DNA from 3 places in the uncultured Solobacterium sp. genome. Region 1 is predicted to be linked to each of the others. Evidence: a T-box and tRNA genes for the amino acid it is inferred to sense, from the RefSeq annotation. Region 1 holds a T-box; the other regions hold tRNA genes.
The links. A T-box is a leader RNA that pairs with one kind of tRNA and senses whether it is charged. The one in region 1 lies ahead of serS (serine--tRNA ligase), so its partner is inferred to be a tRNA-Ser.
Positions count from the first base shown of each region.

Region 1 (2,276 bases):
ACAATCTTTTCCTGTCCACCCATATAAGGTCTAAGTGGTTCTGGAATATTTAGAGATCCATCTTCATTTAAGTTATTTTCAACAAAGGCAATTAACATACGTGGTGGAGCTACTACTGTGTTATTTAGTGTATGTGCAAAGTAGTTACCCTTTTCACCCTTAATACGAATTCCAAGTCTTCTAGCCTGTGCATCACCTAAATTGGAGCAACTTCCAACTTCAAAGTATTTCTTCTGACGTGGAGACCAAGCTTCAACATCACAACTCTTCACCTTAAGATCTGCCAAATCACCAGAGCAGCATTCCAACGTTCTCACTGGAATATCTAAAGAGCGGAAGAAATCAACACTATTCTGCCATAGCTTATCATACCAATCCTTAGATTCTTCTGGCTTACATACTACAACCATTTCTTGTTTTTCAAATTGGTGTACACGATAGAGACCTCTCTCTTCAATTCCATGTGCACCAACCTCCTTACGGAAACATGGGCTATATGAAGTTAAAGCATATGGTAAATCCTCTTCTTTTAAGATTTGCCCCATAAAGCGACCAATCATTGAATGTTCCGATGTACCGATAAGATATAGATCTTCGCCTTCAATCTTATACATCATATTCTGCATTTCCGCAAAGCTCATAACACCTGTTACAACGCTACTATGAATCATGAATGGAGGAATGAAATATGTAAATCCACGATTAATCATAAAGTCTCTAGCGTAAGATAAGATAGATGAATGCAATCTAGCAATATCTCCTTGTAAATAATAGAAACCATTACCTGATGTTCTTCCTGCACTATCAATATCAATGCCTGCAAGTTTTTCTAGGATATCTGTGTGATATGGAATTTCAAATGATGGAACGACTGGTTCTCCATATTTTTTGATTTCTACATTTTCAGAATCATCTTTTCCAATTGGAACAGAAGGGTCGATGATATTTGGGATTACCATCATTCTATTTTTGATTTCTTCCGCTAGTTTAGCTTCTTTAACTTCTAAACTTTCCAATTCCGCATCCATATCCTTTACGGATTGTTTTGCCTGTTCTGCAGCTTCGATATTCTTATCTCTCATATAGAGACCGATTTGTTTGGAAATCTTATTTCTCTCTCCACGTAGAGTATCTCCACGTGTTTTCGCTGCACGATACTCTGCATCCAAACTTTGTACTTCATCAACAAGTACTAACTTTTCATCTTGGAACTTCTTTTTGATGTTTTCTTTTACTAAATCTGGATTTTCTCTAATTAGATTAATATCTATCATAATTTACCTCTTCCTAAAAATAAAAAAGCATCATCCATCAAAGGGACGATGTCAACGCGGTGCCACCCTTTTTGTTAAATTGTTTCACGTGAAACAATTTAACCACTTCATTAGTGATAACGGGACAACCGGAAAGTATTAGTTTCACTCAAGAGTGGATTCATACATCACAATGATAACTCACATCATCCGTTACCTTTCTGAAAATGCTTTTGTACTACTATTCTCTATCGACGTTTTTACAAAATAATTTAATCATTTTGACATTAATTTGTCAATGTAGCAAAACAGTGATATATTTAAAATGATTAAACAACTCAGTTGTTTTAATAATAAGGAGAATAGGTATGGCAAAAAAGTCGCAGTACAAACAGAAGTTAGAGTATAACAACAACTACAACAGAAACAACTACCGCTCATTCTCAGTCCGCTTTAATAATAAAGTTGAGAAAACAGTTATCGCTTGGCTTGAAGCTAAAGAATCTGTAAAGGGTTACTTATGTGATCTAATTATTGCAGATATGGAAAAGAATGGAAAAAAGACTGCCTCAAAGAAACCAACTAAGAAGGCAACAGTAAAGACTGAAAAGAAACTTGCCAAAAAAACTACTCCGGCTAAGAAAGTCGCAAAACCAGTAGCTAAGAAGACAGTTGCTAAGCCTGCTGCAAAGAAAGTTACTAAGAAGACAGTCGCAAAACCAGTAACTACAAAGAAAACAACAAAGGCACCAGTAACAAAGAAAGCTGCTAAACCAGCTAAGAAGACTACGAAGAAAAAGTAATCTTACATTAAAACTTCTGCATTTTGCTACGGAAGTTTTTTTATACTCAAAAAGAAAAGGACAGAGTGATAAATTCACTCTATCCTATTTTTTATTCTTTTGAATCAGAATCTGTTACTTCTTCATCATCGTTATCAATGATATCTTCATCATCTGATGTATCTTCAAAGACACCTTCATCTAATACTTCGTTATGAGAGATATCTACTACTTCTGAATC
Region 1 is NZ_CAUQGG010000002.1:81,559-83,834, reverse strand. It holds gene serS (serine--tRNA ligase) at 1-1,274, opposite strand, end outside; T-box leader at 1,313-1,517, opposite strand; gene RWM19_RS01765 (hypothetical protein) at 1,622-2,056, shown strand; gene gyrA (DNA gyrase subunit A) at 2,148-2,276, opposite strand, start outside.

Region 2 (2,276 bases), on a different contig from region 1:
GCTGTGTTGTTTGTTAAGATGTAACCACCATTGTAAAGAATAGATGATGGATCAACAATACCGAAATCACATGCATTTAAATCAGGGGAACCTAACTTACATCCGGAACCCTTAGAATTTAAGAAGTCTTCATTGATTGGGAATAAAATACCATAAGTTGTTAGAGAGTAGAAATAAGATGCTGGTTTTTCAAGAGTATACTTCAATGTATAATCATCAACAGCTTCTACACCAACCTGATCAAATGGTACTTCACCAGCTTCATATTCAGAGAAGTTCTTAATAAGACCTTCTACTAAGTATTTTGTACCAGACTTGAAGTCTGCTGAGTGTTGAAGACCAGTAACGAAGTCCTGTGCCTTTAATTCAGCATATTCTTCGCCTTCATTTGTTACCCATTTAACACCCTTACGAATCTTAAATGTCCATTCTGTCTTATCATCGTTAGATTCATAAGACTCAGCAAGAGCAGGTACATAGTTACCGTACTTATCATTTTCTAATAAGCCGTCAACAAAGTTTGCTGTATTTTCGTTATCAACCGCCTTGTTGGAAACTGTGTAGTCTAAGCTCTGCATATCCAAAGAATAGACGGATCTAAAGTCTTCAGATTGTGATGCAGTTGTCTGTCCACCTTTGCCATTGCAACCTGCAAGAGCTAAAACAGCGGCAAGAGAACCCAATAGTGCTTTTTTCATAAATTCCTCTTCCTCCTAATTTAAGAGAACTCCCTCTCTTAATATACCAGTAATATTACGCAAATCCTAAAATGATGTCAATAGTTTGTAAATGATTTTGAAAATATTTCCTAGTATTTTTTCTTTTATGAAAATATTTTCATAAAGTGTATTTTCTAAATTCTTTGCTTGTCTTTCACTTCCTTAAACCTACATCCTATTTCTATGATATAATTGTTCAGCGCTGGAGAAGTACCCAAGAGGCTGAAGGGGGCGGTTTCGAAAACCGCTAGACGTGAAAGCGTGCGGGGGTTCAAATCCCTTCTTCTCCGCCATAATAAAAGCCTGTCATTTTGAAGTGACTAGGCTTTTTATTATGCGACTTCCTCTAACAATGATGCCCATCTTTCTTCTAGATGTGCTAATTCATTATGTATATCATCTATATCTTGATCTAAATCATTCATCTTTTGATAATCTTGATAATATTCTGGTTCAAAGCGAAGTTCACGCATCTCTTCTAACTCCGCTTCTTTTTCTGTAATCAACCGTTCAAGTTTCGCAATCTCACGACGACGTGCTTCTGGTGATAGTGCCCTCTTCACCTCTTTTTTAGGATTTGGTTCACTACTTGTTTGTTTCGCTTCGCTTATTTGTACAGGTTCTTGATTCATATATTCATCATAAGTTTGATTTACAAACTTACAGCCATCATTACTTAGAATTAATAAACCTGTTGCCATCTGTTGAATAAAGTAACGGTCATGCGAAACAAATAATATCGAACCAGTAAATCCCTTTAGGGATAATTCGAGTGCTTCCTTGCCTGGAATATCTAAGTGATTTGTTGGTTCATCCAGTATTAACATATTGGCATGCTGTAATAATAGTTTTACAAAAGATAGGCGTACTTTCTCACCACCTGATAAAACATCAACGGTTTTAAATACATCATCTGCCGAGAATAAAAACTGACCTAATACACTACGAACAGTTGTTCTATCCAAATCTGGATACTCATCCCAAACTTCTTCTAGTACTGTTTTACCAGAAGAGAACTGTGCAAGCTGCTGATCAAAGTATCCTTGTTCAATTTGATGACCAAACAAGAAACTACCTGATAGTGCAGGAACGATGTGCATGAGTGTCTTTACAAACGTTGATTTTCCTGTACCATTTGGACCAATAATCGCAATTCGATCGCCACGGCGCATCTTCATCGAAATCGTCGTAAGAACATGGTCATATCCAATCGCAAGATTTTCAACTTCCAATACTTTTTCGCCACCTTTTACGCGTGGAGTAAATTTAGCATGAAATGTTTTATCATCTGTTTGATCCACTTCAATACGGTCCATACGCTCTAAATATTTAATCTTGGACTGTGCAAAAGCAGCTTTATTCTTTTTATAACGGAACTTTTCAATTAACGCCTCTAAACGCTGAATATCTTTCTGTTGTCTTGCATATGCAGATTGTTGACGTTCAATATCATTTTCACGTTGAATGACATAGTTAGAATAGTTACCTGGATAGCGCTTCATCTTTCCATATTCCATATTATATACAACGTCAACTGTATGATCTAAGAACATCCGG
Region 2 is NZ_CAUQGG010000012.1:37,539-39,814, forward strand. It holds gene RWM19_RS07410 (peptide ABC transporter substrate-binding protein) at 1-698, opposite strand, end outside; tRNA gene RWM19_RS07415 (tRNA-Ser) at 924-1,012, shown strand; gene RWM19_RS07420 (ATP-binding cassette domain-containing protein) at 1,052-2,276, opposite strand, start outside.
Region 2: it has a tRNA-Ser gene. The T-box ahead of serS (serine--tRNA ligase) is inferred to sense a tRNA for this amino acid. The anticodon was not compared.

Region 3 (2,276 bases), on a different contig from region 1:
TGCGCCAGGTCCAAGATATGCACATATCTCTAAAGAAATCATGGAACGCATCTATGCACTCAAACCAGTCTTGCATGTCAATGAAATAGAATTGTTCGGTTTGAGTGGAAAGAACGATATCAACGAAGGATTACAGGAACTGCATACACGAACAGGGAATATTGTGATTGTTACGTTGGGTGAAAATGGGTCTACGAGTTATGATGGCTCAAATTTTGTGCATGTGCCATCAAAGAAAGTAACTGTAGCAGATACAATTGGTGCAGGAGATTCGCATGTAGGTGCTGTGATTGCAGGATTATGCATGCATGCGGATATGAAGGATATTCTGGGGTTCGCAAATGATATAGCGGGAGCGGTTGTATCTAAAAAAGGAGCAGGCTTAGAACCTGCAACCGCATTAGATATCTATTATCAATACTTTAAAAAAAGACCATAAGGTCTTTTTTACATTTTTGTTTTTTCGAAACGTTCTAGCGCAGAAGAGAATGTGCCATGCATTAGAATCGCAACTCGATCAACAATCTTTTGTGGATTTTCATGCATACCTTTTTCAATCCAGTCAAATATTACACCGGCAAAGCTAAATCGATAGAAGGATGCCATAAAATGAATTGTTTCATTAGAAACCTTATAATTTTTCGCAAGTTCACGAATTACATTTAATAGTAAGTACTCCGCCGCATCTTCTAGCATACGCATGATGTGGGATTGTGAACGAGAGTGAATTGTATTTAAGATAAAGTGTTTTTCTTTCTCAATAATCTTGAAGGCAGATAAAAGTCCATCTTGCCAACTATCATAACTACGTTGAGTTCCGATGGCCTCTTCGCCCTCCGCAAGATAAATCCAATCAATTAAATCATATATATCATGGAAGTGATAATAAAATGTTTGGCGGTTAACACCGCAATCATTTGTAAGGTCAGTAATCGTAATCTTTTCGAGAGGCTTCTGTAATAAAATCTTCTTTAGAGAAGCGCCTAATGCTTTCTTTGTCAAATCGCTCATTTTGTATAACCTCCAGTATGTTTATTTTACGTGGAAAGTTAAATTATTTCTACATTAATACTTTATTTTTTGAATAATAATTGGTATTATAATTCATGTCCTATGAAAACTTTGCAGGAATACCCAAGCGGTTGAAGGGGCAGGCTTGGAAAGCTTGTAGATCGGTAACACGGTGCCAGGGTTCAAATCCCTGTTCCTGCGCCATAGTTAAAAAACCCGCATAAATAGCGGGTTTTATTATGCAGTGGTCAATAATTGGTCAACTATTGAAATAGAATAAATACAGAGTAGGGGATACTCTGTATTTATATTTGTTATTTATTGTTGTTTTGCTCGCCTTGGTTAGGGAGAGTTTGTTGGTTGTTATTTTGGGATTGTGTTGTTTCTAGTGTGCCTGTAAGAGTAACTGTGACTTGGATCTGGTTACCATCTCTATCAATTGTTAAATCAATTGTATCACCAGGTTTCTTTGTCTTTAGAATTGCGGATAAATCTGGATAGCTAGAAACTTCCTTGCCATCTGCACCTACAATCTTATCATAAGCCTTTAAGCCAGCAGCTTGTGCACCACTACCGTCGATAACATTTGTGACATATACACCAGGAGTGTAGTTGCCTTGTTGGGTAGTAAGAGTCTGTAAGTAAACACCTAATGTTGCACGGTCTGTAACTTTACCGTTCTTAATTAATTGTTCCGCAACCTCCATTGCGTCATTTACTGGGATTGCAAAGCCGATACCTTCGATTGTTGCGCCAGATGAAGATGTACCAGAGTCTTTAGACTGTACGATACCAATCAAATTACCGTTACCATCAAATAATCCACCTCCTGAGTTACCAGAGTTGATCGTGGCATTTGTTTGGATAAGCTTCATAGATTCGTTGTTAACAACAAGTTCACGAGATGTTGCAGAGATGATACCATCTGTAACGGTTCCACCAAGTGTACCTAATGGGTTACCAATTGCGATTGCGGTATCACCTACAGAAATCTTGGATGAATCACCAAGTGTAGCAGGTGTTAAGTCATTTGCGTCAACCTTTAATACTGCAATATCGCTCTTTGCATCGGTACCAACAAGTTTTGCGTCATACTCTGTTCCATCACTAGTCTTAACTGTAATCTTTTGGGCACCATCAATTACATGGTTGTTTGTAACGATATAACCATCTTTACTGATGATGACACCAGAACCAGCAGCATTTGTTGTGTATGTACCACCGAACATGCCATACGATTGTTGTGTGATTTCTGTTTGAATTTC
Region 3 is NZ_CAUQGG010000003.1:7,528-9,803, forward strand. It holds gene RWM19_RS02320 (PfkB family carbohydrate kinase) at 1-439, shown strand, start outside; gene RWM19_RS02325 (TetR-like C-terminal domain-containing protein) at 448-1,011, opposite strand; tRNA gene RWM19_RS02330 (tRNA-Ser) at 1,125-1,215, shown strand; gene RWM19_RS02335 (trypsin-like peptidase domain-containing protein) at 1,326-2,276, opposite strand, start outside.
Region 3: it has a tRNA-Ser gene. The T-box ahead of serS (serine--tRNA ligase) is inferred to sense a tRNA for this amino acid. The anticodon was not compared.